DNA from 4 places in the Streptomyces sp. NBC_01707 genome. Region 4 is predicted to be linked to each of the others. Evidence: riboswitches for the same ligand, from Rfam matches in the RefSeq annotation. Region 4 holds a riboswitch; each other region holds the start of a gene.
What was found. Region 4 has a riboswitch for cobalamin ahead of OG963_RS30830 (prenyltransferase/squalene oxidase repeat-containing protein). Riboswitches for the same ligand answer to the same signal wherever they lie in the genome.
Positions count from the first base shown of each region.

Region 1: another riboswitch for cobalamin. It lies ahead of OG963_RS33460 (cobalamin biosynthesis protein); the one in region 4 lies ahead of OG963_RS30830 (prenyltransferase/squalene oxidase repeat-containing protein).
Region 2: another riboswitch for cobalamin. It lies ahead of OG963_RS08230 (CbtB domain-containing protein); the one in region 4 lies ahead of OG963_RS30830 (prenyltransferase/squalene oxidase repeat-containing protein).
Region 3: another riboswitch for cobalamin. It lies ahead of OG963_RS17385 (ribonucleoside-diphosphate reductase subunit alpha); the one in region 4 lies ahead of OG963_RS30830 (prenyltransferase/squalene oxidase repeat-containing protein).

Region 1 is NZ_CP109190.1:7,461,373-7,468,650, forward strand. Features, by position in the region: gene OG963_RS33450 (putative cobaltochelatase) at 1-541, opposite strand, end outside; gene OG963_RS33455 (cobyric acid synthase) at 711-2,270, opposite strand; gene OG963_RS33460 (cobalamin biosynthesis protein) at 2,267-3,247, opposite strand; cobalamin riboswitch at 3,398-3,529, opposite strand; gene OG963_RS33465 (hypothetical protein) at 3,693-3,926, opposite strand; gene OG963_RS33470 (inorganic phosphate transporter) at 3,939-5,219, opposite strand; gene OG963_RS33475 (class II aldolase/adducin family protein) at 5,512-6,234, shown strand; gene OG963_RS33480 (alpha/beta hydrolase) at 6,316-7,278, shown strand, end outside.
Region 2 is NZ_CP109190.1:1,785,982-1,793,259, reverse strand. Features, by position in the region: gene OG963_RS08255 (NAD(P)/FAD-dependent oxidoreductase) at 1-284, shown strand, start outside; gene OG963_RS08250 (hypothetical protein) at 483-980, opposite strand; gene OG963_RS08245 (hypothetical protein) at 1,054-1,608, opposite strand; gene OG963_RS08240 (Asp23/Gls24 family envelope stress response protein) at 1,776-2,282, opposite strand; gene OG963_RS08235 (histidine phosphatase family protein) at 2,507-3,103, opposite strand; adenosylcobalamin (AdoCbl) riboswitch at 3,231-3,379, shown strand; gene OG963_RS08230 (CbtB domain-containing protein) at 3,383-3,601, shown strand; gene OG963_RS08225 (CbtA family protein) at 3,630-4,403, shown strand; gene OG963_RS08220 (GNAT family N-acetyltransferase) at 4,494-5,054, opposite strand; gene OG963_RS08215 (SDR family oxidoreductase) at 5,263-6,012, shown strand; gene OG963_RS08210 (SDR family NAD(P)-dependent oxidoreductase) at 6,104-7,000, shown strand; gene OG963_RS08205 (TetR/AcrR family transcriptional regulator) at 7,035-7,278, shown strand, end outside.
Region 3 is NZ_CP109190.1:3,882,908-3,890,185, forward strand. Features, by position in the region: gene mctP (monocarboxylate uptake permease MctP) at 1-726, shown strand, start outside; gene OG963_RS17380 (N-acetyltransferase) at 927-1,427, shown strand; cobalamin riboswitch at 1,468-1,606, shown strand; gene OG963_RS17385 (ribonucleoside-diphosphate reductase subunit alpha) at 1,750-4,146, shown strand; gene OG963_RS17390 (ribonucleotide-diphosphate reductase subunit beta) at 4,146-5,159, shown strand; gene OG963_RS17395 (hypothetical protein) at 5,156-5,368, opposite strand; gene OG963_RS17400 (GlxA family transcriptional regulator) at 5,450-6,424, shown strand; gene OG963_RS17405 (family 20 glycosylhydrolase) at 6,523-7,278, shown strand, end outside.
Region 4 is NZ_CP109190.1:6,873,824-6,881,101, forward strand. Features, by position in the region: gene OG963_RS30820 (energy-coupling factor transporter transmembrane component T) at 1-1,084, opposite strand, end outside; gene OG963_RS30825 (SCO2322 family protein) at 1,081-1,728, opposite strand; gene OG963_RS30830 (prenyltransferase/squalene oxidase repeat-containing protein) at 1,770-3,035, opposite strand; cobalamin riboswitch at 3,145-3,278, opposite strand; gene OG963_RS30835 (MBL fold metallo-hydrolase) at 3,400-4,437, opposite strand; gene OG963_RS30840 (aldehyde dehydrogenase) at 4,657-6,138, shown strand; gene OG963_RS30845 (ferredoxin) at 6,138-6,371, shown strand; gene OG963_RS30850 (PHB depolymerase family esterase) at 6,617-7,278, opposite strand, start outside.

The DNA.
Region 1 (7,278 bases), 590 kb from region 4:
TCATCGTCCCGACGAGCAGGAACCGCGCGGCATGCCGTACGGAGACGCCTTCGCGCTCCACGTACGAGGCGCCCATGGCCGCCGCATCCAGCAGCAGGTCCACCAGGTGGTCGTGGAGCAGGTTGACCTCGTCGACGTACAGGATTCCGCGATGTGCATCGGCGAGGAGCCCCGGCTCGAACGCCTTGACCCCTTCGGCGAGCGCCCGCTCGATGTCGAGCGCCCCGACGAGCCGGTCCTCGGACGCGCCCACCGGCAGCTCCACGGTCCGGGCCGCCCGCGACACGCCGCCGCCGGCCTCGTGAGGCCCGTCGGGACACGCGGGATCGGGCGACACGGGGTCGCACGAGAACCGGCACCCGGAGACGACATCGACCTCGGGCATGAGCGCGGCGAGCGCCCGCACGGCGGTGGACTTGGCGGTCCCCTTCTCCCCACGCACGAGCACACCACCGACAGCGGGCGATACGGCGTTCAGCAACAAACCGAGCCGCAGATCGTCCTGCCCGACGATGGCGGTAAAGGGATACGGGGTACTCACAAAGCCTCCTCGACGACGTCATCCATCCAAGAACCGGCGCCCCGTCCGGGCCCACCGTCCCGCGTGCCCGGGCGGCTGCTCAGCCCGGTCCGCGCCTGAGGCCCGGGGGCGGAGCCCCGGTCACGGGGAGCGGCGGATACGGGAGAAGAGCCCGCCGCAGGCGTCCCTCTCACGCCGACCCCCCAGCCACCCCGGCGCCACGCACCCCACGGGCCGCCGGCACCTCCGGGGCACCGGGGCCCACGAAGGGCAGTCCTTCCGGCACCCCCGCCTCGATCAGCCGCATCAGCGCCCCCGTGTCCGCATGCTCCTCGATCAGATCCCCCAGCCGGTCCAACTGTTCCTCCCGCAGCGCCCCGAAACTCGTGTCCGGCGCCGGCACGAACCGCCGCCCGGCAGCCTCCGCGACCTGCACCAGGAACCGTCGCCGGAAGCCATCGCTCTCCAGCGAGCCGTGCCAGTGCGTCCCCCACACCGCACCTACCCGGCACCCGTCCAGGAACGGCTCGCCGCCCCGCACATCGGCGACCCCGTGATGGATCTCGTACCCCTCCACCGGCTCCCCGAGCGCCGAACCGACCGGCCGGGCCAGGGTCTTCTCCCGGTCGAACCGGATCCGTACCGGAAGCAGCCCGAGCCCGTCGACCTGCCCGGCCCGCGACTCCACCTCGTCCTCGATGCGCTCACCGAGCACCTGGAACCCACCGCAGATACCGAGCACCGGACGCCCCTGCGCAGCCCGGCGCAGCAGCGCGTCGGCCAGCCCCCGTTCGCGCAGCCAGGCCAGCGCCTTCACCGTGCCGCGCGTGCCGGGCACGATCACCAGGTCCGCGTCGGCCAGCTCCTCCGCCCGGTCCACGAACCGCACCACCACACCCGGTTCGGCGGCCAGCGCGTCCACATCGGTGAAGTTCGACATCAGCGGCACCGCGCACACCGCGACCCGCAGCACGTCCTCGCCGTGCGGCGGCGCGACGACCGACTCGCGTACGGCTCCGCGCAGCGAGACCCGCAGTCCGTCCTCCTCGTCGATGCCCAGGCCATGGGCGAACGGCAGCACCCCGTACGTCGGCCGCCCGGTCAGGCCGTGCAGCATGTCGAGCCCCGGCTCCAGCAGCGAGACGTCGCCGCGGAACTTGTTGACCAGATAGCCAGCGATCAGCGCCTGGTCCTCGGCGCTGAGCAGCGCCGTCGTACCGAAGAAGGAGGCGAAGACACCGCCGCGGTCGATGTCGCCGACGACGACCACCGGGAACCGCGCGGCCCGCGCGATCCCCATGTTCACGATGTCGGTGCGGCGCAGATTGATCTCGGCCGGGCTGCCCGCGCCCTCGCAGATCACCGCGTCGTACGTGCTCCGAAGCTGCTCCAGACAGTCCACGACCGTGGAGAGCAGCGACTCCTGCCGCCCCCCGTGGTAGCCGCGTGCGCTCATCTCGCCCACCGGCCTGCCCATCAGGACGACCTGGCTGGAGCGGTCGCTGCCGGGCTTGAGCAGCACCGGGTTCATCAGCGCGGTCGGCTCCACCCGGGCCGCCTGGGCCTGCATCGCCTGCGCACGCCCGATCTCCGCGCCCTCGCGCGTGACGAACGAGTTCAGCGACATGTTCTGCGCCTTGAACGGCGCGACCTTCACCCCCTGGCGCACCAGCCAGCGGCAGATGCCTGCCGTGACGACGCTCTTGCCCGCGTCCGACGTGGTTCCGGCGACCAGCAGTCCGCCGCTCATTCTCCGCTCCGTCCCGCGGCGGGGCGCCGCCCCGTGGACGACCGCCGTCCCGCGATCAGCCGGCCCGCCGCGCACACGCCGAGGGCCAGCACCCCCACCCGGCGCGACAACCGCACCGCGCGCTCGATGTCCTCGGTCCGCACCGCACGGCCGGCCGCGCCGTTCAGCACCGGCCGGTGCTCGACACGGCCGCCGTACGCGAGGGTCCCGCCGAGCCGTACGCCGAGCGCGCCCGCGAACGAGGCCTCCACCGGCCCGGCGTTGGGGCTCGGGTGCTTGCCGGCGTCGGCCCGCCAGGCCCGTACCGCCCGACGCGGATGCCCCCCGGCGGCCACGGCGAGCGCGGCCGTGAGCCGGGCGCCGGGCCAGCCCACGACGTCGTCCAGCCGGGCCGAGGCCCAGCCGTAGCGCAGATGGCGGGGTGATCTGTGCCCGACCATGGCGTCGAGGGTGTTGACGGCCCGGAAGGCGACGAGTCCGGGCACGCCGCCCAGCGCGCCCCACACCAGCGCGCCGACCACCGCGTCGGAGGTGTTCTCGGCGACGGACTCCACCACGGCGCGGGCGATCTGCGGCCCGTCGAGGGAGTGCGGGTCGCGGCCGCACAGATGGGGGAGCCGCTCACGGGCCAGTGCGATGTCACCCGCCGCCAGCGCGCCGCCGATGGCGCGGGCCTCCCGACCCAGCGACGTGCCGCCGACGACCGACCAGGTGGCTGCCGCGGTGAGGGCGACGGATGCGGCGGGACGACCGCGCACGGCACGGGCGGCCAGCGCGGCTCCGGCCGCGGCGCCCCCGGCGCAGACCAGGGTGTGCAGTGCGCCCCACCCGCGGTGGTCGCGCCACAGGCGGCGCTCGACGGCCGCGGCGGCCCGTCCGAACGCGGCGACCGGATGCCGTCGGCGGGGATCACCGAGGAGCTGATCGCCGATCAGACCGGCCGTGGCGCCGTACGCGAAGATGCGGTCGGCTCGCACCGCTCAGCCGGCCGTTGCGCCTCGAAGGACCTTCGTACAGCCGGCTCCCGGTGGGAGCGACACAGAAACGGACGACGACGCACGGCAGCCGGGCATGGCGATATGTCCTCACTCAGGGTCCGCGCCCTGGTTCGACGTGACCGGCGGCGAGAGTCTCCTGGCTCCCGGATCCGCAGTTCCCCCGGCCTTCCAGCCCGCCTGCGCGAGCCGTGACTTCCGGTGTGGGGGACTGCTCCCCGGTGACAGTGGCGGGACCGCGCCGGATTCGCACCGGCTTCCTCTGCTGTCGCCGTAAATGGCTCCGGCAGTCCACCACGCTCCGCGAATGTCCGTCAACCTGGCCTTGACCTGCGGCGGCGCAGTGTGCGCAGACGCACATCGGGCCGGACACACGCGAGGTGTGTCCGGCCCGATGGGACCCCGATGACGGAGTGCGGTCGGTCGCTCAGGCGACGATCAGATAGATCCCGTACGCGACCGCGGCCGCGCAGAGCCCGAAGCAGAGGTAGGCGCCGGTGCGGGCGAGTACCAGGGAGCCCGAGCCGGAGCCGCCCTGCGCGGCCGGTTCCGGCTGCTTGGAGAGGCCGACGATGCCCAGGGTGAAGAGGCCCACCAGCGCCACGGTGACGACGAGTGAGACGCCGAAGACGGAGCCGAGAGCTGCCCAGTCGATGTTCATGGTGATCTGTCCTTACACCGTGGCGGGCCGCGCCGGATCGGCGACGGTTCCGGCCGGGGCCGGGATGGTGGACTTGAGGTCCGTGGCTGCGGTCGCGTCCGCCGTGGTGGCCGGAGCCGCGGCCCCGGTGGGCGGCGGGGTGACGGCCGCGATGGCGGTGGTGATGACACCAGCCGGCTCGGCGGCGGGAGCGACATCGCCGTGACCGACCGGCTTGCGGCGGGACAGCAGCCAGATGGCGGCGGACCCGCCGATCAGCAGCATGGCGACGACGACGACACCCCAGGTGCCCTGCTTGGTGAGGAACTCCGCACCCGCACCGACCAGACCGGCGGCCGGCAGGGTCAGGCCCCAGGCCACGAACATCCGGGTCGCGGTGGACCAGCGGACCACACCGCCCCGACGGCCCAGGCCCGCACCCATCACGGCCCCGGAGCAGGACTGGGTGGTGGAGAGGGAGAAGCCGAGGTGCGAGGAGGCCAGGATGACCGTGGCCGCGCTGGTCTGGGCGGCGAAGCCCTGCGGCGGCTTGAGTTCGGTGAGGCCACTGCCCATGGTGCGGATGATGCGCCAGCCGCCGAGGTAGGTGCCGAGCGCGATGGCCATACCCGCGGAGACGATGACCCAGACCGGCGGGTTGGAGCCGGGGGAGAGAACGCCGCCGGTGACCAGGGCCAGGGTGATGATGCCCATGGTCTTCTGCGCGTCGTTCGTGCCGTGGGCGAGCGAGACCAGTCCGGCCGAGGCGATCTGGCCGGCGCGGTAGCCCTTCGCGGTGGCCTTCTCCTGGGCGTCGTTACGGACCTTCCCGCCGATCCGGTACGTCAGCCTGGTCGCCAGTAGTGCAGCGAGACCGGCCACGACCGGGGCTGCGACCGCGGGGAGCAGCACCTTGGTGACGACGGTGCCGCCGTCGACCGAGGACCACCCCGCCGACATCACCGCGGCGCCGATGAGACCGCCGAAGAGGGCGTGGGAGGAACTGGACGGCAGGCCGACCAGCCAGGTCAGCAGATTCCACAGAATGGCGCCGACGAGGGCCGCGAAGATGACTTCTGTCCGCAGCCCGTTCTCGTTGATGATCCCGCCGGAGATCGTTTTGGCGACCTCGACCGACAGGAACGCGCCGACCAGGTTGAGAGCGGCGGACATGGCCACCGCTGTCTTGGGTTTGAGAGCGCCGGTCGAGATGGTGGTCGCCATCGCGTTGGCGGTGTCATGGAAACCGTTCGTGAAATCGAACACTAGAGCTGTCACGATCACAATCGCGAGGAGCAGCGTGATGTGTTCCATTTACCCAGGCAATCGTTCGACGTCATTGGCTCGTGGACCGTAGGCAACCTGGGTGAACGGAAGATGAACTGGACGGGGCTCTGTGGTGACTCAAAACGGAGTGGTGTTGATCGTTTCGTCCGCCGCGCGGCAGCCGGGGGCCACCGCAGGGCGTGCGGTGGCCGGAATTCGCCGCCACACGCCGTCCGGTGGACCGCCGGTTCCGAGGGTGAATCCGCCGGAAAATCCGACAAAGAGATGTCGGTCACCCGTCGGTCTGCGGCCGCTCCCGCCCCGCTGACAGGATTGCCTCATGAGCGATCGGGATGAGGACGCAAGCCGCGCAACAGCCGCGCAGGACACACAGGATGCACACGCCGCACATGACGCACAGGACGCCGTCGAGCAGGCCTGGCACGGCGTCGTCGTCACCGCCCGCAGGACCGCGGCGGAGGGTCTGGTCGTCGGGACCTCGGGCAATGTGTCGGCACGGGTCGGCGACCTCGTCCTGGTCACGCCGAGCGGTGTGCCCTACGACCGGCTCGGCCCCGGCGACACCGTCGCCGTCGACCTGGAGGGCCGCCAGGTCCTCGGCGCACTGGCCCCGACCAGCGAACTCCCGCTCCATCTGGCGGTCTACCGCAACAGCGACGCGGCCGCCGTCGTGCACACCCACGCCGTACACGCCACGGCGGTCTCCACCCTCGTCCCCGAGGTCCCGCTCGTGCACTACGCCGCCGCCATGCTCGGTGGCCCCGTCCGCACCGCGGCGTACGCGCGGTACGGAACGCAGGAGCTGGCCGACAACATGCTGGGCGCCCTGCGCGAGCGCACCGGCTGTCTGCTCCGGAACCATGGGACCGTCACCTACGGATCCACCCTCGACGAGGCCTACGACCGCACCGCCCAGCTCGAATGGATGTGCAGGCTCTGGCTCACCGCCGTCTCCGTCCCCGGCCACTCCCCGTCCCTGCTCACCCGGGCCCAGCTGGACGAGGTGCAGGACGCCCTGAAGGGATACGGACAGCCCGGCTGACCGGGAGGGTCGCGCCCCGCCCTGCCACCGGACGGCCCCCGCCCACTGGCAGGGTGCGGCACACCCCCCGACACTGAAGCCGTGCGCCCGGCTACAGCGACGGCAGCAGCCGTCATCACCGTCCTCGGCGTCGGCGCGGCAGTGGTCGCGGCCGGCCGGTACGCCAGCGACGCCGCCCTCCGGGTGCCGTCCGGCCGTCCCCTCCCCGCCGACCGCAAGCTCACCGTGCACGCCACGGCGGCCGGACAGGTCACGCTCACCCGCTCCTTCGCCGCGCTCCGGCCCGGTACGTACGGGCTGACGGGAGACGGCGTCCACGCCGTCGTCGGCCCGGTGGTCGAACAGGCGCCGCACGCCGCCGACGCCGTCGTGCGCCGACTGGAACGCGTCAGCAGCGGCAGCCTGGAACCCGGCACCCAGGTCCGGATCACCCCCGCGCTGTACAGCGGCGACCCGGGCACCGCCCTCGGCCTCGACCACCAGGACGTCGAGATCCCCGGCGAACTCGGCTCCCTGCCCGCCTGGTTCCTGCCCGGCCCCCGGGACACCTGGGTCATCACCGTGCACGGCCTCGGCACGACCCGCGAACACCCCATGAATGTCATGGAATGCCTGCACGGGCTCCGGCTCCCGGTGCTCGACCCGGCCTACCGCGGGGACCCCGGAGCCCCACGTTCCCCGGACGGCCTCGCCCACCTCGGCGAGTCCGAATGGCGAGACCTGGACGCGGCGATCCGTTTCGCCGTGCGGTACGGCGCCGAGAAGGTCGTCCTGCACGGCTGGTCCACCGGCGCCTCGATGGCGCTGCACGCGGCCGTCAACTCCGCGCTCCGCGAGCGGATCTGCGGCCTCGTCCTGGACTCCCCGGTGCTCGACTGGGCCACCACCCTGCGCGCCCTGGCCGCCGCCCGCGGCGTCCCGTCGGCACTGATGCCGCTCGCCGTCCGCGCCGCCCAGGGCCAGACCGGACTGCACGGAGCCAGGCTCCTCGACACCTCCCTCCCGCAGGCTCTGCACGTCCCGACGCTGATCTTCCACGGACCC
Region 2 (7,278 bases), 5.1 Mb from region 4:
GGGCCGGCCATCGCGTGCGCGCCGTCGACTACGACCTCGCGGCGGTCTCGGGCGCCGGCCTCTACGCGAGCGGTTACCGGGGCCGCGCCCGCATGGTCGTCGACCTCGACCGGGAGATCCTGCTCGGCGTCACCTTCGTAGGGCCGGGCATCGGCGAGCTGCTGCATTCGGCGACCGTCGCGGTCGCGGGTGAGGTCCCCATCGACCGGCTCTGGCACGCGGTCCCCGCCTTCCCCACGATCAGCGAGGTCTGGCTGCGCCTGCTGGAGACCTACCGCGGCTGAGTACGGACGGTGAGCCGACGCGTGGAGGAACGGATCCCGACGTGACCGAACGCCCCGCAGGGGGCGGGGTGGCTGGACTGTCGGGATCCGGCACCCCCGCGCACCGCGCGCTGCACCCGCGTCCCGAAGCGCGGATGCAGTGGCGGCGGGCTCGCGCCGTGCCGCAACCGATCACGCCTCCCGATCGCCTCTCCGCGATCAGGCGCTGAGCAGGCGGTTGAAGAACGAGCGGTAGCGCTGAAGCGCTATGCGCAGATCCTCGGTGAGGACCTCCTCGCCTCGGCCCCACTGACTTTCGAGCCCTTCCTTGCGGGCTGCGAACGACCGGGCCAGTGTCTGCATGACCTCGGCGACCAAGGCGTCGGCCGTACGGACGGCGTCCTGCGGATCGTCGACGAAGGCTGTCTGGACGGCCTGCCATTTGGACTTGAAGGCCTCGGCCTCCTCGGGACCGAGCAGCGGCTCGTTCTCCTGGCCCTGATCCGGCGCCGAAGCGTGCGGTGTGCCCGCCACGGGCTGCTCCGTGGACGGGGAACCCGCAGCGGCGTCCACAGTGGGCGCGGGAGCGTCCGCCGCTGCCGGCGGTGTTCCACGATCTGCGTCCCGGTCGTCCCGAGGCCGGGCGAGATCCTCGGTGCTGAGTCCCGCGTCGCTCGCGCTGCTGTGCTCGCCTGCTCCAATGTGTTCGCGCTGCATGCTTGTTCACCTCGTCCGAATGGGTTTCGACGGGATCTCGTTCGGTCGCCCGCAGGTTTGCGCGGGCGCCGGGTCAAGCGTGTTGCTGCCCCGGCCTGTCGCCGTCGGTGAGCAGGTCGTCGAAGAGTGCGCGGTAGTGCACCATCGCTCCCCGCAGTTCCTCGGTGGTCGTCTGCCGGCCCCCGGCTCGCGCATTGACTTCGTGGGCGGCGCGGTAATGCTCCAGCGTGCGCCCGTGTTCGACCGACAGGTCTTTCACCTGCTGCTCATAGTCCTGGGTCGGGTAGCCACGTTCCTTCATCAGCCGGGTCACCAGCTGGTCCGCCTCACCGACCGCCTCCTGCGGACGGTCCACGAAGTGCTCCTGCACGCTGTTCCACTCCTGCGCGTACTGCTGACGGGCAGTCGTGGGCAGCGGCTTCAGGTCGAGGTCGTCGTGCCGTTGCTCGCGTTCGCGCAGATCACGCTCGGCCGCCGTGCGGCTGTCACCGGATTCGACAGCGCGCTCGTACTCGGGTCCGAAGCGCTCTCGCAGATGACGCCGCCGAACGGCGAGCCGGACCATCACCGCGAGGGCGACAAGGACCACCACCACGACGACGATGGCAACAATGATTCCTGTGGACATCTGGTCCTCCGATCGAGGTCAGCCACATCCCCGTCATACGCGGCTGCCTCAGTGGCCGGGTGCCGGGCGGACATCCGACGGTCCCGGGAGACAACCGAGGTTTCAGGCCGACGACACGGCCGACGGTCACCCCCCTTCGACCAGGCGCGACCCGGTCCGGCGAGCCACTACACGACTCGCCTCTCCGGCACCTGCTCTTCCTCTTCCTCCTCGTCGGGCAGCTTCACGTCGGTCACCGTGATGTTGACCTCCACGACCTCCAGACCGGTCATCCGCTCGATGGCGGCGATCACTTCGGTCCGGACGTCGCTTGCGAGCTCGACGATCGGGAAGCCGTATTCGACGATGATCGACAGGTCGACGGCGGTCTGGACCTCACCGACCTCGACCTTGACGCCGCCGGTGACGGACCGACCTCCCGCTCCGGGCACTCGCTCCCGCACCGTCCCCATACCGCGGGTGAATCCCCCGCCCATGGCCTGGACTCCGGGGACGCTCCGGGCCGCCAGCCCGGCGATCTTCGCCACCACGCCGTCGGCGATCGTGGTACGCCCTCGTGCCCCGGGTTCCGTTCGGCGGTTTTCCCGGCGGTTTTCGCTCTGCGGTCCCGCGCCGTGCGTGGACCCGGATGGGCGGGTGGTCTCGGGCCGGCTCAGCTGCGTTTGATCGGTCATGGTCGGTCGCCCTTCCGAAGAGGAGGTGGGCTCGATCGCCTTGGCCATTTTACGTACGATTTGTCAGCATTGCTGTGCGGAGGGGATGAGGGGAGCAAGTCGTTGCGGGTCCGGCCTCGGGTGCCGCCCTCCGGGTCGGGGCAGGGGAGGCCGGAATCCGTCGTGACCCATGGTCGAGGGGGCGTTCATGATTCCGCGATCCATCACGGATACGGCTCCCCGGGTTACCGTCCGTGCGCCGTGGTGGGCTCGTCGGTTCCGATGCTCAGGGACCGCCCGCAACGCAGGTTCCAGCGCCCGGACCGACCGCTGAGCTCGGTCAGCGTCAGCGGAGCGACGTCCAACCGCCAGAACGCCTGCGGCGGAAGACCCAGCGCATGCACGATCGCGGCCCGCACAGCCGCGGGTTCGACCACGGCGAGCACGCCGCCGTCCTCGGCGCCCTCCCCGTGCAGCGAATCCAGCCAACCGCCCACCCGCGCATGCAGATCGAGCAACGACTCACCGTCGTGCGGGGCAGCCGAAGGGTCGGACAGCCAGGCCGACACCGCCTCCGGCTCGTCCTGGCTCACCTGCGCCAGCCGTTGTCCGCGCCAGCGTCCCAAGTCCCAGCCGCGAAGGGCGGGTTCGGGCTCGGACCGCAGCCCCAACGCCTTGGCGGTCCCGGTGCACCGCTCGTCCGAACCGTGCACCCGGCGGTCAGCGGCAGGCACCGCGGCCGCGGCCGCACGCGCCCGCCGGACGCCGGACGCGTCGAGCGGGGCGTCGCCGTCGAAGCGGGCCTCGCGCAGCGCCGCGTTGAGCGCCGGTGAGATCAACATCACCCGTACCGTGAACACCCGCGTCAACTCCCTGAACTGTGGCCCCTTCGGTAAGCACACCATGGCATCCAGGGCCGTGGGGTGGGCAGATGGTGCCATGGCGGCGGGGTGCACCCAGGCGGTATGGTCGCGACGAACATGACGACGGTGTGATGGAAGTCCGGTGAGAATCCGGCACGGTCGCGCCACTGTGAACCCGTATCCGTACGGGAAGTCAGACCCGGCACCGTCGTCTCAGGCACCACGATCGGGACGCGTGTTCCCCCAGGAGGTTCTGCCATGGCACAGACTGCTGCCCCCGCCGCCGTCGCATCACCCGCCATCACCCCCATCTCGCTGAAGGCGATTGCCCCGTGGGCGGTCTTCTTCGGCATTCTCATGCTCGTCCTGCTGTACTTCGTCGGCGCCGAGCAGGGCGCCACCGCGGTCATCTCCGGCGAGGGTGTCCACGAGTGGGTCCACGACGGTCGCCACCTGCTCGGTTTCCCCTGCCACTGACATACCGCGCAAGCCAGGGGAACCCCTCATGAACTCCATATCCGTCAGAGCCCTGCTGGTCCGCGGCATGCTGGCCGGCCTCGTCGCGGGTGCGCTCGCACTTGCCGTCGCCTACTTCCTCGGAGAGTCGCGGGTCGACGCGGCGATCGCTCTCGAAGAGGCGCACAGCCACGACCACGGCGGCGGCGAGGAACTCGTCAGCCGTGCCATGCAGTCCACGGCCGGCCTCGCCACCGGTGTCCTCGTCTTCGGCGTGGCCGTCGGCGGTATCGCCGCGCTCGTCTTCTGCTACGCCCTCGGCCGCATCGGCAGGTTCGGCCCGCGGGCCACGGCCGCACTGATCGCGTTCGGCGCCCTGCTGACCGTGTATGTCGTGCCGTTCCTCAAGTACCCGGCCAACCCGCCGGCCGTCGGCAACCCCGACACGATCGGCCAACGCACCGCCATGTTCTTCCTCATGGTCGCTCTCAGTGTGCTGCTCGCCGTTGCGGCCGTCATCCTCGGCAAGCGGCTGGCTCCACGCCTGGGCAACTGGAACGCGTCGATCGCCGCATCCGCCGGCTACGTCCTCGTCATCGGGCTCGCGTACGCCTTCCTGCCCTCGTTCAACGAGGTCGGAAAGGACTTCCCGGCCGGCCTGCTGTGGGAGTTCCGCCTCGCCACCCTCGCCGTTCAGGCCACGCTCTGGACCACTTTCGGTCTGTTCTTCGGCTATCTGACCGAACGGCTGCTGGTGTCGGGACCGGAGCCGGTCCCGACAGGGGGCGGCACGGCATCCCGCACGGCCACCGCCGCCGGCTGACCGGCCGAGAACGCCACTACGACCGACCCCGCCAGGAGCCGCCTGGCGGGGTCGGTCGTGGTAGGGGTCCGACCGCCCGGGTGTCGGGCGTCACGACGGACGTGGAGCGGAGACCTGGGGAGAAGATGAGGACCCGGCGGCTTCGTCCGTCGCACTCGCTCCGCCCCCGCGTTCGGCCGCCGATCCGGCCGGCCAGTCGATCCGGTAGTGCCTCAGCAGGTCGTCCTCCCCGACGAGGCGCATGCCGGCTGCTGCCATGACGTGCTGGGACGCGGCGTTGTCGAGGTCGGCGTCGCCCTTGACCGACGCGACACCCGAGGCACGGGCGAACTCCAGCAGCGCGCGCAGAGCCTCCGAGGCGTACCCCTTGCCGCGCATCGCCGGTATCAGGCCGTAGCCGATCGTGACCTGCCCCCGGTCGTCCGGGACTCCATGGAAACCGACTCCGCCGATGGCGTGCCCGTCTTCGCGGAGGCGGATCTCGTACGCTCCGAACGGCCGGGGATCGCCGGTATCCGCGCAGTGCTCCAGGAAGTGCCGCGCGCCCGCCCGGTCGCCGTCGTTGGGATAGTCGGGTGCCCAGAGGGCGTCCGGCCCGGGACGGCCTTCCACTACGTACTCCGCCTCGGCGGGGGTGAGTGGGTGGAGCACGAGTCGCGTTGTCACAAGAGGTCCCATGACTCGCCGGAATATCACGGCGGCAAGCCTCGACGCATCGGAATTTTGACCGACCGAGGAGTAGGTAGCGATGTACGTAACGTTGCTACGAAGAGAGGGTAGCGACGCTACTCGATTGGTGTTAGCGTTCTTTCCATCGGGAAGCGGACACCACCGCACCCTTCGAAGCGGGAGCAACGCCTTGACTGAGCAGACCACCACCACTGCACGCCGGGTCGCGGTCGTCACCGGAGGATCCAGGGGAATCGGCCGGGAGAGCGCCGAGCGCCTGGCTGCCGACGGATTCGCCGTCGTCATCAACTACGCGGGCAACCGGACCGAGGCCGAGGTCGCCGTCGCGGCGATTGCCGCCGCAGGTGGCGAGGCGATCGCCCACCGGGCGGACGTCGCCGACGAGGTCGCGGTGGCTGCGCTCTTCGATGCGGCAGAGGAGATCTTCGGCGGAGTCGACGTCGTCGTCCACGCCGCGGGCGCCATGACGCTCGCACCACTCGTCGACATGGATCTGGACGCCCTGGACCGGATGCACCGGACCAACATCCGCGGCACCTTCGTCGTCGACCAGCAGGCGGCCCGCCGCCTGCGCGGCGGCGGAGCGATCATCAACTTCTCCAGCTCCGTCCTGGCGCTGGCCCTTCCCGGCTACACCGCCTACGCCGCCACCAAGGGCGCGGTCGAGGCCATGACCCTGATCCTGGCCCGCGAACTGCGCGGCAGGGACATCACGGTCAACGCCGTGGCCCCCGGGCCGACCGCCACCGCTCTCTTCCTGGACGGCAAGGACGAGGCGACCATCGGGAAGCTCGCCGGCCAGGCGCCGCTGGAGCGCCTCGGGACTCCGCAGGACATCGCGGAGGTCGTCGCCTTCCTCGCCGGTCCCGCCCGCTGGGTCAACGGCCAGGTCGTGCGCGCCAACGGCGGCATCGTGTGACTCCGCTCGCTGCAGCAGCAGGCCGCTCCCAGGACCGCGTCACCCCTTCCTTCTCTTCTTCCTCTACTCCACCGACCGAGAGGACCGAGTCATGAGCAAGACCATCGTCATCACCGGCGCGGGGTCCGGCTTCGGCGCCCTGGCCGCCCGGGCCCTGGCTCGCGAGGGCCACACCGTCTACGCAGCCATGCGCGACACCAGGACACGCAACGCCGCACGGGTGGCCGAGGCGGCGGCTTACGCCGCCGAGCACCAGGTGGACCTGCGTACCGTCGAACTCGACGTGCTGTCCCAGGAGTCGGCGGACGCCGCCGTCGCCGCCGTCCTCGCCGACGTCGGCCGCCTGGACGTGATCATCCACAACGCCGGACACATGGTCACCGGCCCCACCGAAGCGTTCACGCCCGAGGAGCTCGCGGCGGTCTACGACACCAATGTGCTCGGCACCCAACGCGTCAACCGGGCCGCCCTCCCGCACCTGCGCGCCCAGGAGCACGGACTGGTCGTATGGGTGGGGTCCACGTCCACCAGGGGAGGCACCCCGCCCTATCTCGCCCCGTACTTCGCGGCCAAGTCCGCCATGGACGCGCTCGCCGTCTCGTACGCCGCCGAGCTGGCCCGATTCAACATCGAGACCACCATCGTCGTCCCCGGCTCCTTCACGTCCGGCACCGACCACTTCGTCACCGGCGGCCATCCCGCCGACCTGACCGTCGTCCCGGCGTACGAAGAGCGCTACGCGGGGATGATGGACCAGGTCTCCCAGCGTCTGGCCGCCCTCGCACCCGCCGACGCCGATGTCTCCCAGGTCGCCGACGCCATCGTCCGGGTGGTCGGGACGGAACACGGCAAACGCCCCTTCAGGGTCCACATCGACCCCGTCGACGACGGCAGCGAAACGGTCAGCGCCGTTGCCGACCGGATCCGCTCCGAGTTCCTCACCCGCATCGGCCTCGGCGACCTGCTGGTTCCCCATGCAGCGCGCTGACCTCCGCGCGCTCTCCCTTGATAGCGTCCGTTCGATGAGTACTCGGGCACGCATCCTGGAAGTGGCGGCCGACCTGGTCGCGAAATCGCCGGACGGTGGCATCTCCACCCGGGCCGTGTGCGAGGCCGCACAGGTGGGAGCCCCGGCCCTCTACCGGCACTTCGGCGACAAGGAAGGACTGCTGTCGGCCGTCGTCGATCACGGCTTCGATGCCTACCTGGCGACGAAGCGGGAGCACGGCGACACCGCGGACCCCGTCCAGGACCTGCGCGACGGCT
Region 3 (7,278 bases), 3.0 Mb from region 4:
ATGGCGATCGCCGCCGGGGTCAAGGTGCAGAACGGGCAGCTGGCGATCCCGCAGCTGTTCGAGAACATGTTCCCCGACTGGTTCGCCGGTGTGGCGTTCGCCGCGATCGGTATCGGCGCGCTGGTGCCCGCCGCGATCATGTCGATCGCCGCCGCCAACCTCTTCACCCGGAACATCTACAAGGACTTCCTGAAGCCCGACGCGACCCCGGCCCAGGAGACGAAGGTCTCCAAGCTGGTGTCGCTGCTGGTGAAGGTCGGTGCGCTCGTCTTCGTCCTCACGATGGACAAGACGGTCGCGATCAACTTCCAGCTGCTGGGCGGGATCTGGATCCTGCAGACGTTCCCGGCGCTGGTCGGCGGCCTGTTCACCCGGTGGTTCCACCGCTGGGCGCTGCTCGCCGGCTGGGCGGTCGGCATGCTCTACGGCACGCTCGCCGCTTACGGGGTGGCGAGCCCGACCCAGGCGCACTTCGGCGGCTCCTCTAAGGAGATCCCGGGGATCGGCGAGATCGGGTACATCGGCCTGACCGCGTTCGTGCTGAACGTGGTGGTGACGGTGGTGCTGACGTTCGTCCTGAACGCGGTGAAGGCCCCGGCAGGAATCGACGAGACGTCACCGGCCGACTACACGGCGGACGCGGGCGACCCGGGCGTGAAGGTCGAACTCCCGCTGGCCAGGCCTGAGCCGGCCGCGTCGCCCGACACGAGCCCGTCGACCAACTAGGGTCTTCCGTTCGGGTCGGGCGAGCCTGACCCGAACGGCAAGCCCTGGGCGTGCACGGCAGTCGAGAGATGTGGCCCGGCCGGCGACGGAGGAAGAATCCGTCGCCGGCCGGGCCACATCGGTTCCGTACAGAACCGGCACCCCTGGCCGTACCCGGGCAGCTTCCCCCGGGCCCCGTCCCCGTACGGCACACTTCCGCCATGGACATATCGATCAGGGCCGTCGACTCCACCGAGCACCGCCTCCTCGGCGAGATCACCGCATACGCGTACCTCGACGACGGCCTGCTCGACCTCGGTACCGAGGACCCGTATGCCGAGCAGCTCCGCGACGTGCCGCGCCGCGCCGCCGAGGCCGACGTGCTCGTCGCGGTCGGTGCCGACGGCCGGGTACTGGGCGGCGTGACATACGCACCGCCCGGCAACCCGTGGGCCGACATCGCCGGCCCCGACGAGGCCGAATTCCGGATGCTCGCCGTCGCGCGGGAGGCGCGTGGCCTCGGGGCGGGCGAGGCGCTCGTACGGGCCTGTATCGACCGTGCACGGGGTACCGACGGCGTCGCACGGCTCGTCCTGTCGACGCAGTCGACCATGCTCGCCGCCCACCGGATCTACCGTCGCCTGGGCTTCGTACGGACCCCGGAGCGCGACTGGTATCCCATCCCAGGCCTCAAGCTGCTCACCTACAGTCTCACCCTGTGAACCCCGAACGACACAACATGTGGGGGCTGCCTCAACGGGCGGCCCCCACATGTATGCTCGTGCTCGCTGTCGCCGCAGGGAAATCCGGTGGGAATCCGGAACTGTCCCGCAACGGTGTGATCGGTGTACTTTTGCGCACCCTGTAAGTCCGAGGACCTGCCGACAGCGCGTCCGGCTCGACCGAACCGGACGCCCAGACGTCCGGGCCTCGCGGATGGGCCGGTGGACGCCGCACGGAGTGCTGCCCCCTTTCCCGGGCACGCCTCTGCCCGGCTGCCCCCGCTCCCCGCCCGGCCCCGAGCCGAGCGAGGGAGAGCACCACATGACCATCGCGCCAGCCGATCCGGCTTCAGTCGCCGAGTCCACGGGAACCACGAACGACGGACCCGGGACCGCACTGCTGCGGACCCTGACCGACCTCACCGTCGATCTGCCCGACACCGACCCCGGTCGCGTCGCCGCCGCCGCGCTGCGCGGCCGCAACGCCCGGTCGGACGAAGCAGAGCTGCGTTCGCTGGCCACCGAGGCCGCCGCGGGTCTGATCTCCGAGGACCCCGCGTACTCCCGGCTCGCCGCCCGCCTCCTCACCCGCACCATCGCGGACGAGGCGGCCGGTCAGGGCGCGGTGTCCTTCTCCGCCTCGGTCGCCGTCGGCCACCGCGAGGGTCTGATCGCGGACCGCACGGCCGCGTTCGTGACGCTCCACGCGGCCGAGCTCGACGCGCTGGTCGAGCAGTCGCTCGCCGACGGCGCCGACGACCGGTTCGGCTACTTCGGGCTGCGGACGCTGCACAGCCGCTATCTGCTGCGCCACCCGCACACCCGTCAGGTCATCGAGACGCCCCAGCACTTCATGCTGCGGGTCGCGGCCGGTCTCGCCGAGGACGACTCGGCGCGCGCGCTGGACGAGGTCGCCTCGCTGTACGGCCTGATGAGCCGCCTCGACTACCTTCCTTCCTCGCCCACGCTCTTCAACTCCGGCACCCGGCACCCCCAGATGTCCTCCTGCTACCTGCTGGACTCGCCGCTGGACGAGCTCGACTCGATCTACGACCGCTACCACCAGGTGGCACGGCTCTCCAAGCACGCGGGCGGCATCGGCCTCTCGTACTCCCGGATCCGCGCCCGCGGTTCACTGATCCGCGGCACCAACGGGCACTCCAACGGCATCGTGCCGTTCCTGAAGACACTCGACGCCTCGGTCGCCGCGGTGAACCAGGGCGGCCGTCGCAAGGGCGCCGCGGCCGTCTACCTGGAGACGTGGCACGCGGACATCGAGGAGTTCCTGGAGCTGCGCGACAACACCGGTGAGGACCAGCGGCGTACGCACAACCTCAACCTGGCGCACTGGATCCCGGACGAGTTCATGCGCCGGGTCGACTCGGACAGCGACTGGTCGCTGTTCTCGCCCGCCGACGTGCCCGAGCTGGTCGACCTGTGGGGCGACGAGTTCGACGCCGCGTACCGGGCCGCCGAGGCCAAGGGCCTGGCCCGCAAGTCGATGCCGGCGCGTGAGCTGTACGGCCGGATGATGCGGACCCTCGCGCAGACCGGTCAGGGCTGGATGACCTTCAAGGACGCCTCCAACCGGACCGCGAACCAGACCGCCGAGCCGGGCCGCGTCGTCCACTCGTCGAACCTGTGCACCGAGATCCTCGAAGTCACCGACGACGGCGAGACGGCCGTCTGCAACCTCGGTTCGGTCAATCTCGGGGCGTTCGTGGCCGACGGTGAGATCGACTGGGAGCGGCTGGACTCCACCGTCCGTACCGCCGTGACGTTCCTCGACCGGGTCGTCGACATCAACTTCTACCCGACCGAGCAGGCCGGCCGGTCCAATGCCCGCTGGCGCCCGGTGGGTCTGGGCGCGATGGGGCTCCAGGACGTCTTCTTCCAGCTGCGGCTGCCGTTCGACTCCGCCGAGGCCCGCGCGCTCTCCACGAAGATCTCCGAGCGGATCATGCTCGCCGCGTACGAGGCGTCCTGCGACCTCGCCGAGCGGTCCGGACCGCTGCCCGCCTGGTCCGAGACCCGCGCCGCCCGCGGTGTGCTGCACCCCGACCACTACGCCACCGAGCTGACCTGGCCGGAGCGCTGGGACGCGCTGCGCGCCCGGATCGCGAAGACCGGTATGCGCAACTCGCTGCTGCTGGCCATCGCGCCGACCGCCACGATCGCCTCGATCGCCGGGGTGTACGAGTGCATCGAGCCGCAGGTCTCCAACCTCTTCAAGCGCGAGACGCTCAGCGGTGAGTTCCTCCAGGTCAACGCGTACCTGGTGGACGAGCTGAAGAAGCTCGGCGTGTGGGACGCACGGACCCGTGAGGCACTGCGCGAGGCGAGCGGCTCGGTGCAGGGGTTCGCCTGGATCCCGGAGGACGTACGGGCGTTGTACCGCACGGCATGGGAGATCCCGCAGCGCGGACTGATCGACATGGCCGCGGCTCGTACGCCGTTCCTCGACCAGAGCCAGTCGCTGAACCTGTTCCTGGAGACGCCGACGATCGGCAAGCTCTCCTCGATGTACGCGTACGCCTGGAAGCAGGGGCTGAAGACGACGTACTACCTGCGCTCGCGCCCGGCGACCCGGATCGCCCGCGCGGCATCCGGCCAGGCCGCGGCCGCCGTCCCCATTCCCGTACAGCAGGCGGCGGCTCCCGACGCGGACGCGATCGCCTGCTCCCTCGAAAACCCCGAGTCCTGCGAGGCCTGCCAGTAATGAGCAACACCGAGAAGAACCTGCTCGACCCGGGCTTCGAACTGACCCTGCGGCCCATGCGCTACCCGGACTTCTACGAGCGCTACCGCGATGCGATCAAGAACACCTGGACCGTCGAGGAGGTCGACCTCCACTCCGACGTGGCCGACCTCGCCAAGCTGTCCCCCGGCGAGCAGCACATGATCGGCCGGCTGGTCGCGTTCTTCGCGACCGGCGACTCGATCGTGTCGAACAACCTCGTGCTGACGCTGTACAAGCACATCAACTCCCCCGAGGCGCGGCTGTATCTGTCGCGGCAGCTCTTCGAGGAGGCCGTGCACGTCCAGTTCTATCTGACGCTGCTCGACACCTATCTGCCCGACCCGGACGACCGCGCGGCGGCGTTCGACGCCGTCGAGGAGATCCCGTCCATCCGCGAGAAGGCGCAGTTCTGCTTCAAGTGGATGGACTCGGTCGAGAAGATCGAGCGGCTGGAGACGAAGGCCGACCGGCGTCGCTTCCTGCTGAACCTGATCTGCTTCGCGGCGTGCATCGAGGGACTGTTCTTCTACGGCGCGTTCGCGTACGTCTACTGGTTCCGCTCACGCGGCCTGCTGCACGGTCTCGCCACGGGGACCAACTGGGTCTTCCGCGACGAGACGATGCACATGAACTTCGCGTTCGAGGTCGTGGACACCGTCCGCAAGGAGGAGCCCGACCTCTTCGACGACGAACTCCAGCAGCAGGTCACCGACATGCTGAAGGAGGCCGTCGACGCGGAGCTGCAGTTCGGCCGTGACCTGTGCGGCGACGGCCTGCCGGGCATGAACACCGAGTCGATGCGCGAGTACCTGCAGTGCGTGGCCGACCAGCGGCTCGCCCGGCTCGGCTTCCCGACGGTCTACGGCTCCGAGAACCCGTTCTCGTTCATGGAGTTGCAGGGTGTTCAGGAGCTGACGAACTTCTTCGAGCGCCGCCCCTCGGCGTACCAGGTGGCGGTGGAGGGCTCGGTCGCCTTCGACGACGACTTCTAGACCCTGGCCCCGACCCTGGGGTACGGGCGCCGCGTGGCCGTGACCGGCTGCGCGGCGCCTGCCGTTTCCGGGGGCTCCGCCCGCCGTTCGTGCTCTGCGGCGCGCAGCTCACGGTCGATCCGGCGCTCCCGGGCGAGCCCGATGAGCGCGGGCAGCAGGACGAGAGCGAAAAGTGCAGCTATGGCCAGGAAGTTCGTGAATGTGTTCATGCCTCTACTGTCGTCCGTGCGGCCACATTCCGGCAGTGGCAGGACTGCCACACAGCATCGAATTGCTGCCACACTGGCGTCATGCTGAAGAATGTCGCCGCTCTCCTGCTCGACGAGGTCCACCCCTTCGAACTCGGTGTGCTGTGCGAGGTGTTCGGCCTCGACCGCAGCGACGAGGGTCTGCCGGTCCACGATTTCGCGGTGGTCTCCGCGGAAGGCCCGGTGCTGCAGACCCATGCCGGATTCACCATCAGCACACCGCACGGACTCGACCGGCTGGAGGAGGCCGACCTCGTCGCCGTACCGGCCGGCAGCCACTTCATGGACCGGGAGTACCCCGAGGAGGTCCTGGCCGCCCTGCGCCGCGCGGTGGACCGGGGAGCGCGCGTGCTGAGCGTCTGCTCCGGTGCGTACGTCCTCGGCGCGGCCGGACTGCTGGACGGCCGCCGCTGCACCACCCACTGGCGCCACGCCGCCGAGCTGGCCCGCCGCTTCCCGCGGGCCGTCGTCGAGCCCGATGTGCTGTACGTGGACGACGGGCCGGTCATCACCTCGGCGGGCACCGCCGCCGGGATCGACGCCTGTCTGCATCTGGTCCGTCAGGCGCACGGCCCCGATGTCGCCAACGCCATCGCCCGCCGCATGGTGGTGCCGCCGCACCGGGACGGCGGCCAGGCGCAGTACATCAAGCGTCCGCTGCCGCGCACCGCCTGCGACACGGTCGGCGGGACGCTCGCCTGGATGGAGCGCCACCTGGACCAGGAGATGACCGTCGAGCAGCTCGCCGCGCAGGCGCACATGTCGCCACGCACCTTCGCGCGCCGCTTCCAGCAGGAGACGGGCACCACCCCCTACCGCTGGCTGCTACGACAACGAGTTCTGCTGGCACAGCACTTGCTGGAGACCTCCGATGAAACGATGGACGGGATCGCCGGTCGTACCGGTTTCGGAAACGCCGCCGCGTTGCGCCATCAGTTCGTCAAGTCCCTCGGTACCACCCCGAATTCCTACCGGCGCACGTTCCGTGGGCCGATGTCCGTCTCCGAAGCTGCCTGATCCACATCGGACCTGACCTCCGATCATTCGTCCAACCGTTTTCTGCATCAGTCCATGGACCACGGGCCCCGCTTGCCGCAAGGGTCGGGCGCATGGACATGCGGATGGCAAGACGAAGGACCATCGGAGCCGTGGTGACGGCGCTCGCCGCCGCGCTGCTGCCCTGGCAGAGCGCGGCGGCCGAGGGCGGCTCGGCCGCCGCGGCCCCGCCCGAGGTGCTGCCCACGCTCCGTGAATGGCAGGGCGGTCAGGGCGAGTTCACGCTCACCGATCGGGCCAGAATCGTGCTGGACGGCGTGCGGGACAGTCGTACGGCCGCCGACGCGGGCCGGTTCGCCGGCGAACTGAACGGCAAGGCGTCGGTGTCACGGAGCCGAGCGGCCCGCTCCGGGGACATCGTGCTGCGCCAGGACCCGTCCGAGAAGGGCGCGTTGGGCGCGGAGGGCTACCGGCTCACCGTCGGCGCCCGCATCACCGTCACCGCCGCGACCTCCACCGGCGTGTTCTACGGCACCCGGACCGTTCTCCAGCTGCTGAACGACGACGGCCGCGCCGCGCGGGGTTCGGCGGCCGATGTACCCGAGTACCGCGAGCGCGGAGTCGGGGTCTGCGCCTGCTACATCAACATATCGACACAGTGGTTCGAGCGGCTGATGAAGGACATGGCGTCGCAGAAGCTCAACCAGCTGTGGATCGAGGCCAAGGTCAAGAGCGACACCGACCCGGCATCGGCGTTCTGGGGCTACTACACCAAGCCGCAGGTCCGCACGCTGGTCGCGATGGCCAGGAAGTACCACATCGAGCTCGTGCCGGAGATCAACTCCCCCGGCCACATGGACACCTACCTGGAGAAC
Region 4 (7,278 bases):
GCCCGATCAGCACCGCCGCCGCGGGCCACAGCGGGAACACCGGCGCCGCCAGCGGTACGACTCCGGGGTGCAGCGCCTCCGTGTCGGCGCTGCCCGCCCAGATCATCGCCGCCGCGACCACCGCACCCGACCCGGCCACCAGCCAGGCCCTCGCCCCCCACCGGTCGGGCCGGTAGCGGGTGCGGACCGAGCGGGCACCGCCGAGCCGGAGCCCGGCCATCGCGGCGACGAGCCCGGCGAACAGCAGCGGCAGCCCGTACACCGCACCCTGCGAGGCCAGCAGAGCGTACGTACCGGCGCAGACGCCCAGCAGCCCGCCGAGCGTGAGGACGTTCGTGGTGTGCCGGACGGCGCGCGGCACCTGTGCCGTACGCCCGTATCCGCGTGCGTCCATCGACGCCGCCACCGCCACCGACCGCTCCAGCGCACCTTCCAGCACCGGCAGTCCGATCTGCAGGACGGCCTTGATGCCACCGGCAGGGCGGCCCCGCAACCGTCGTGCGGTGCGCAGCCGCACCACATCGGCGACCATGTTCGGTGCGAACGTCATCGCGACGACGACCGCGATGCCCGCCTCGTACAGTGCGCCCGGCAGCGACTTCAGCAGCCGGGCCGGGTTGGCGAGCGAGTTCGCCGCGCCGATGCAGATCAGCAGGGTGGCGAGCTTCGCCCCGTCGTACAGCGCGAAGAGCAGCTGTTCGGCGGTGACCCGGCCGCCGATCCTCACGCCCTGCGCCCAGTCGGGCAGCGGGACTTCGGGCAGGGTGAGGACCGGGTGCGTACCGGGGATCGGCGAACCGAGAAACACGGAGAAGAGCAGCCGCACGCCGACGACGAACAGCCCGATCCTGATGAACGCCCCGTACGAACGGGCCCACGGCGCATCGGTCCGGCGTACCGCCACGACGTAGCCGGCCACCCCCACGAGCAGCCCGAGCAGCAGTGGATTGCTGGTCCGGGAGGCGGCGGTGGCCAGCCCGAGCGCCCACAGCCACCAGGCCCCGGCGGGCACGGCGTTGCTGCGGGTCGCCTCGGGGGCGCGCAGGGCAGGGACCGGCCGGGCCGGGCCGGCGGAGACGGTCATCCTCGGCGGCGGCGGGCCTGCACGACCGCGGCGACGCCGAGCAGAAGGACGGCGGCGACACCGGCGAGCACCCCGGCGGACGGACCGCCGCGGCCGCTCCCCGGGCGGGCCGAGGCGGACGGGCTCGCGGGCGCCTGCGACGTACCGTCGGCGTGCCCAGTGCCGGAGACCTGGTCACCGCAGCCCGAGGCCGGATAGCCGGAGATCGCGCAGAGCAGCGCCTCGCTGCTGTAGCGCAGCGGCTTGGCCACGGAAGCGAGGGCCTCCGCGGCGCTCGCGTCCTCGGCGACCTGCGCGCATGCGGTACGCGGCGCCGGTGGCGTCTCCCCGTCAGGTGCGTCCGCGGCCGTGCCGGGGTCGATGACGAGCGCGATCCGCTTGGTGCCGTCCTTGGCGGGGGTGTCCGCACAGATCGTCGCGAATTCGGGGGCGCGGCGCGGCTTCGCCGAGTCCTGGGAGTCCTCGCTCACCGAGAACCGGAAGCCCTGCACCGCACCGTCGTCGGGCCGGACCAGCGACGGGCCCTGGGTGGCGTACGCCCAGTTCGTCCCCTTGCCCTCCCAGAACGACCAGTAGCGGTAGCCGGCCGCGTGCGCGGTGCCGGCGCCGAGCACGGTCAGGACGGCGCCGAGAACGAGCAGCAGGGCGCCCGTCGCCGGCCACCCGGATCGATTCCCCGCCCGGTTCACAGCTGCGGGGTCTTCCGGCGGCTGCTGATGAGGAAGCCGACGCCGGCACCGGCGGCGAGACCGATACCGACGAGCCACCACACGCCGAGCCCGGCGTCGTCGCTGGTGCCGTCCTGTGCCGCGTAGTCGCTGCTGGCCGGCGAGGGTGTGTGGACGGCGGCCGGCTTCGGTCCGGTCGCGCTCAGCCGCTCGACGAGGTCGACACCGCCGAAGTCGCGGGCATCGGCACCGGTCGTGTGGGCGGCCACGACCAACTGGGCGTAGGCGGCGGGGCCGTTCTCGGCCGCCCAGGGCGCGGCGTTCTTCTTCAGCCAGCCGAGCGCGTCGGCCGCCTTGTCCTGGTGGCCTGCGGCGGCCAGGGCGACGACCGCGTCCGCGGTGTTGCCGAAGTCGGGCTGCTCGGTGGTGTCGGTGGTGCCCGGCATCGGGGGCTGGTTCAGGTGGCCGGTCTTCGCGAGGGCACCCGCGAGATAGTGGGCACCGTTCTGGGCGGCCTGCTCGGGCTTGACGACGGCGCCCTTGTGGCAGGTGGGCGCCTTGTCCTCGGACGCGGAATTGTTCCAGGCGGCCAGCCCCTTGCCCATGGAACCGAGCACACCGGCCGCGGTGGCGTCCGCGTTGGCGACGAGCTTGCCGGCCTTGTCGGGCTGGTACGCGAACGCGCCGCCGTCCTTGCCGCCGCACGGGATCGCCAGCGCGAGCAGCGCGTCGTACGGCGTCCTGCCGCCCTTGGTCGTCACATCGCCGAGCCGCTCGCCCCGCTTGGCCAGGGCGCCGATCACGATCGAGGTGGAGTTGGCGTCGCTGGGCGAGCCCGGGTTGTAACCCCAGCCGCCGTCCTCGTTCTGCACGGACTTCAGCCAGGCGACCCCGTTGTCGGCGGCGTCGCCGTGTCCGCCGACCTCGGCGAGTGCCTGGACCGCGGCGGCGGTGGCGTTGGTGTCCGTCATGGTCTTCGCGTCGCACGGCTTTCCGGCATCGGCGCGGTACGAGGCGTAGGCGCCGCTGTCGCACTGCTGGGCGACCAGCCAGTCGACGGCCGCGGCCGCGGGGGTGACCCCTTCGAGCCGCTGGGCGATGAAGGCCAGCGACTGCCTCCAGACCCCGTCGTACGTCGGGTCCTTGGTGCCGTACAGCCCGGACGGCAGTGCGACGGACGGGGTGGGCGACGGCGACGGCGCCGCCACCGCGGCCGGGGCAGCGGCCGCACAGAGCACGGTGGCGGTGGCGGCGAGCGTTGCTGCGGTGCGGCGAACGGTCATGGTGGGCTGGGCCTCTCCTGCGGTGGGAACCGGGCACAGGCACACTCAGGCACCAGGCTCCGGCCCCGTATGCCTCGACGGTGCCGGTCACCGGGGTTCCGGTGACGCGAGCCGGTCACGACCGCGGACAGGGCATTCCGACTCACCGCTGTGTCAGCGGCTCACGGTTGCGTGGTCAGTGCCGGATTCGCACCGGCTTCCCCCTGAACGGGCATGATGACGACTCCGACACTCTACCGGTGCGTAGCCCGCCCCTCCGGGCGGAGGGCCGCCCGGAACAGCGACGTACGTCACCCGTGGGGCCGGGCGGGACGCGGCGGTGGGAGAGGCCGGTGCCGGAGGGGATCGCCGGTCGGCGAACCCCTCACACGGCGACGTACGTCACCGGGTCGCTCCCCGTCATCGCCTCCGCGCGCCCCAGCTTCACCAGTCGGCGGACGTGCGCCTCGGCCTCGGAGACCGCGATGTTCCGTGAGCCGTGCGGGATCTGCTCCCACGGCCGGTTCCACTCCATCCGCTCCGCCAGCTGCCACGGCGTGAGCGGGGTGGCGAGCAGCGCGAGCAGGCCGGTCAGCCGCTCCTCGTGGTGGTCGAGGAGTTCCTGTACGCGCCTGGCCGCGTCCGGGAACGCGTGCTGGTGGGCGGGCAGCACCTCGGCGACCCCCAGCCGGCCGATGCGCTCCAGCGAGTCGAGATAGTCGCCCAGCGGGTCGGTGACGGTCGCATCGTCCGGGTCCTCGTACAGCCCGATGTGCGGGCTGATCCCGGGCAGCAGATGGTCGCCGGAGAAGAGCCGGCCGCGACCGGGCAGGTTCGCCGGGTGGTCCTCCTCCAGATGCAGGCAGACATGGCCGGGGGTGTGGCCCGGTGTCCAGACCGCCCGGAGCCGGCGGCCCGCCAGGTCGAGCAGTTCGCCGGGGACGATCTCGCGGTCCGGGAGTGCGGCGCGCAGGCCGGGCAGGGTGCGCATCCGGCCGGTGGCGCGGGCGGCGCGCAGTGGGGCGAGGTGCTCCTCGGGGGCGCCGACCGCGGTGAGTTTCGTCGCCAGGTAGGTGAGCCAGGTGCCCGGTTCGGACTCGCGGGTGCGGCGCACGATCGCGGTGTCCGCGGCGTGCATCGCGATCCACGCCCCGGATGATTCGCGGACCTGGCCGGAGAGGCCGTGGTGGTCGGGGTGGTGGTGGGTGATGACCACGCCATGGATGTCGGTGATGGCGACTCCGACGGTGCTGAGGCCCGCGACCAGGGTGTCCCAGGCCTCCGGGTCGTCCCAGCCGGTGTCGATCAGCACCGGGCCGCGGCCGGTGTCCAGGACGTGCACCAGAGTGTGGCCGAGCGGGTTGTCCGGGATGGGGACCTTGATGGACCACACGCCGCCGCCGTGCTCGGTCACCTGTGTCATGAGGTCCCCATCTCTCGTCCCGGCATGCGGCTGTGCTGCGCCGCATCCACTGTAACGAGAACTCGTTCCAGTAGTAGCCCTGGTCGACTATTCACCCGAGGTCGATCGCCGTCGGATCCGTGGACTCCTGGAACTGGAACTGGTATCAGTTCTGACGCGGAGTCAGGTATGGAGTCAGGTGCGGAGTCGGTACGTGCCGGGTCGCGGGAGGCAGCAGCCATGACCGAGCTTGTCGAACACGGAAAACTGTTCATCGGCGGGGAGTTGGTCGATCCGCTCGGCCAGGACGTCATCGAGGTGATATCGCCCCACACCGAGCAGGTCATCGGCCGGGTGCCGCATGCCTGTGAGGCGGACGTGGACCGCGCTGTCGACGCCGCCCGCCGGGCCTTCGACGAAGGGCCCTGGCCCCGGGCCTCCCTCGACGAGCGGATCGAGGTGATCACGCGGATCAAGGACGCGTTCGCCGTGCGGTACGAGGAGATCGCCCGCGTCATCAGTTCCGAGAACGGAACCCCGTACAGCTCCAGTGTGATGGTGCAGGCACTCGCCGCGATGATGGTGTGGGACGCGGCGATCACCGTCGCCCGTACCTTCCCGTACGAGGAACGGCGCGACGGCGTCCTCGGGCCGCTGCTGGTGCGCCGGGAGCCGGTCGGCGTCGTCGCGGCCGTCGTGCCGTGGAACGTCCCGCAGTTCACCGCCGCCGCCAAACTGGCGCCCGCGCTGCTGGCCGGCTGCACGACCGTCCTCAAGGTCTCGCCCGAATCGCCCCTTGACGCCTACATCCTGGCCGAGATCGCCGCCGAGGCCGGGCTCCCCGAGGGCGTGCTGTCGATCCTCCCGGCGGACCGCGAGGTCAGTGAGTACCTCGTCGGGCATCCGGGCGTCGACAAGGTGTCGTTCACCGGCTCCGTCGCGGCCGGCCGCCGGGTGATGGAGGTCGCTTCGCGCAACCTCACCCGGGTCACCCTGGAACTGGGCGGCAAGTCCGCCGCCGTCATCCTCCCGGACGCCGATCTCGGCGCGGCCGTCGCGGGCATCGTCCCGTTCGCCTGGATGATCAACGGCCAGGCGTGCGTCGCCCAGACCCGCATTCTCGTCCCGCACTCCCGCTACGACGAGATCGCCGAGGCGTTCGCCGCCGCGGCGGGCGCGCTGAAGGTCGGCGACCCGCTCGACCCCGCCACCGAGCTCGGCCCGCTGGTCGCGCGGCGTCAGCAGCAGCGCTCCCTCGACTACATCCGGATCGGCCAGGAGGAAGGCGCCAAGATCCTTACGGGCGGCGGCCGTCCGGCCTCCCAGGAGCGTGGCTGGTACGTCGAGCCGACCCTCTTCGGATCCGTCGACAACTCCATGCGCATCGCCCGCGAGGAGATCTTCGGCCCGGTCATCTGCCTGCTGCCGTACGGCGACGAGGCGGAGGCGGTGAAGATCGCCAACGACTCGGAGTACGGGCTCAGCGGCAGCGTCTGGACCGCCGACACCGAGCGCGGCATCGACATCGCCCGCCGGGTCAGAACCGGCACGTACAGCGTCAACACGTTCAGTCTCGACATGCTCGGTCCGTTCGGCGGCTACAAGAACTCCGGTCTGGGACGGGAGTTCGGCCCCGAGGGGTACGGCGAGTACTTCGAGCACAAGATGATCCATCTGCCCGCCGGGTACCAGCCGGCGCAGCCCGGACCGCAGGAGGCGTGATGGGGGACCGCTGGCACGTGGAGGTCGACCGGAGCGTCTGCATCGGCTCCGGGATGTGCGTGAACCACGCCCCGGACGGCTTCCGGCTGGACTCCGCCCGGCAGTCGCACCCGGACGTCCCGGAGACGGACGCCAACGAGCAGGTGCTCGCGGCCGCGGAGGGGTGTCCCGTCGAGGCGATCACGCTGACGCTGCTCGACTCCGGCGAGGTGGTGTTCCCGCCGGAGGACTGAGGGCTGTCCCGTAATCCCTGGTGGATCGGCGCGCGGCGTCGGACGCGGTGCATCGCGAGGCGGAGGGGCGTCTTCGTGCCGGTCGTATTCGGGCGTTCCGACGACGCGGCGAGGCGCCGTGGCTGTCGTCGTGGGCCCGCCGGGGATTGCGGGACAGCCCTTAAGCCTCCGCCCCCTGGCGGGAGCGTGAGCGCGAGGTGCGGCCCGACGCGGGACCGTCGGGCCGCACCGTCGACGGACGGGTACTACGCGGTGCAGCCGGTGTCGGCGATCACGAAGTAGCCCGCCGGTGACTCCCGCAGGGTGTGCGTGACGAACACGTTGTACAGGCCCATGTTCTGCTCGGACCCGTTCGCGTACACATAGCCGCCCGTGGTGTGCGCCCTGCCCGCCGCCACCTGGGCGTAGTTGGTCGCCGTGTAGCAGGCGCCGCCGCCCGTCCCGCCGGTCGTGGTCGCCGTCACCGCGGCCGAGACGGTACCGACCGCCCCCGATCCGTCGACGGCCGCCACGGTGTAGCGGTACGCGGTCCCGGCGGACAGCCCCGTGTCGGTGAACGCCGTCGACGTGGGCCGGCCGACCTCGGTGCCGTTGCGGTAGACGGCGTACGAGGAGGCTCCCGTCACCGCGCTCCAGGACAGCGAGGCACCGGTGCCCGTGACACCGGTGACCGTCAGACCGGAGGGGGCCGGGAGCGGGTTCTCGCCGCCGCCGGGTGCGCCCTGGTCCAGCCCCCAGAAGACGCCGGTGTAGTACGACGAGCAGATCGAGTTCAGGAAGTACGCGGCCGTGGACCCGCACCGATCGGTCCCCGAGCCGGGGGAGACGGCCAGGCCGTGGCCCATGCCGGAGATGGAGTACGTCTCCACCGCGGGGTTCCCGGAGGCGTCGTTGTAGACGCTGCGGG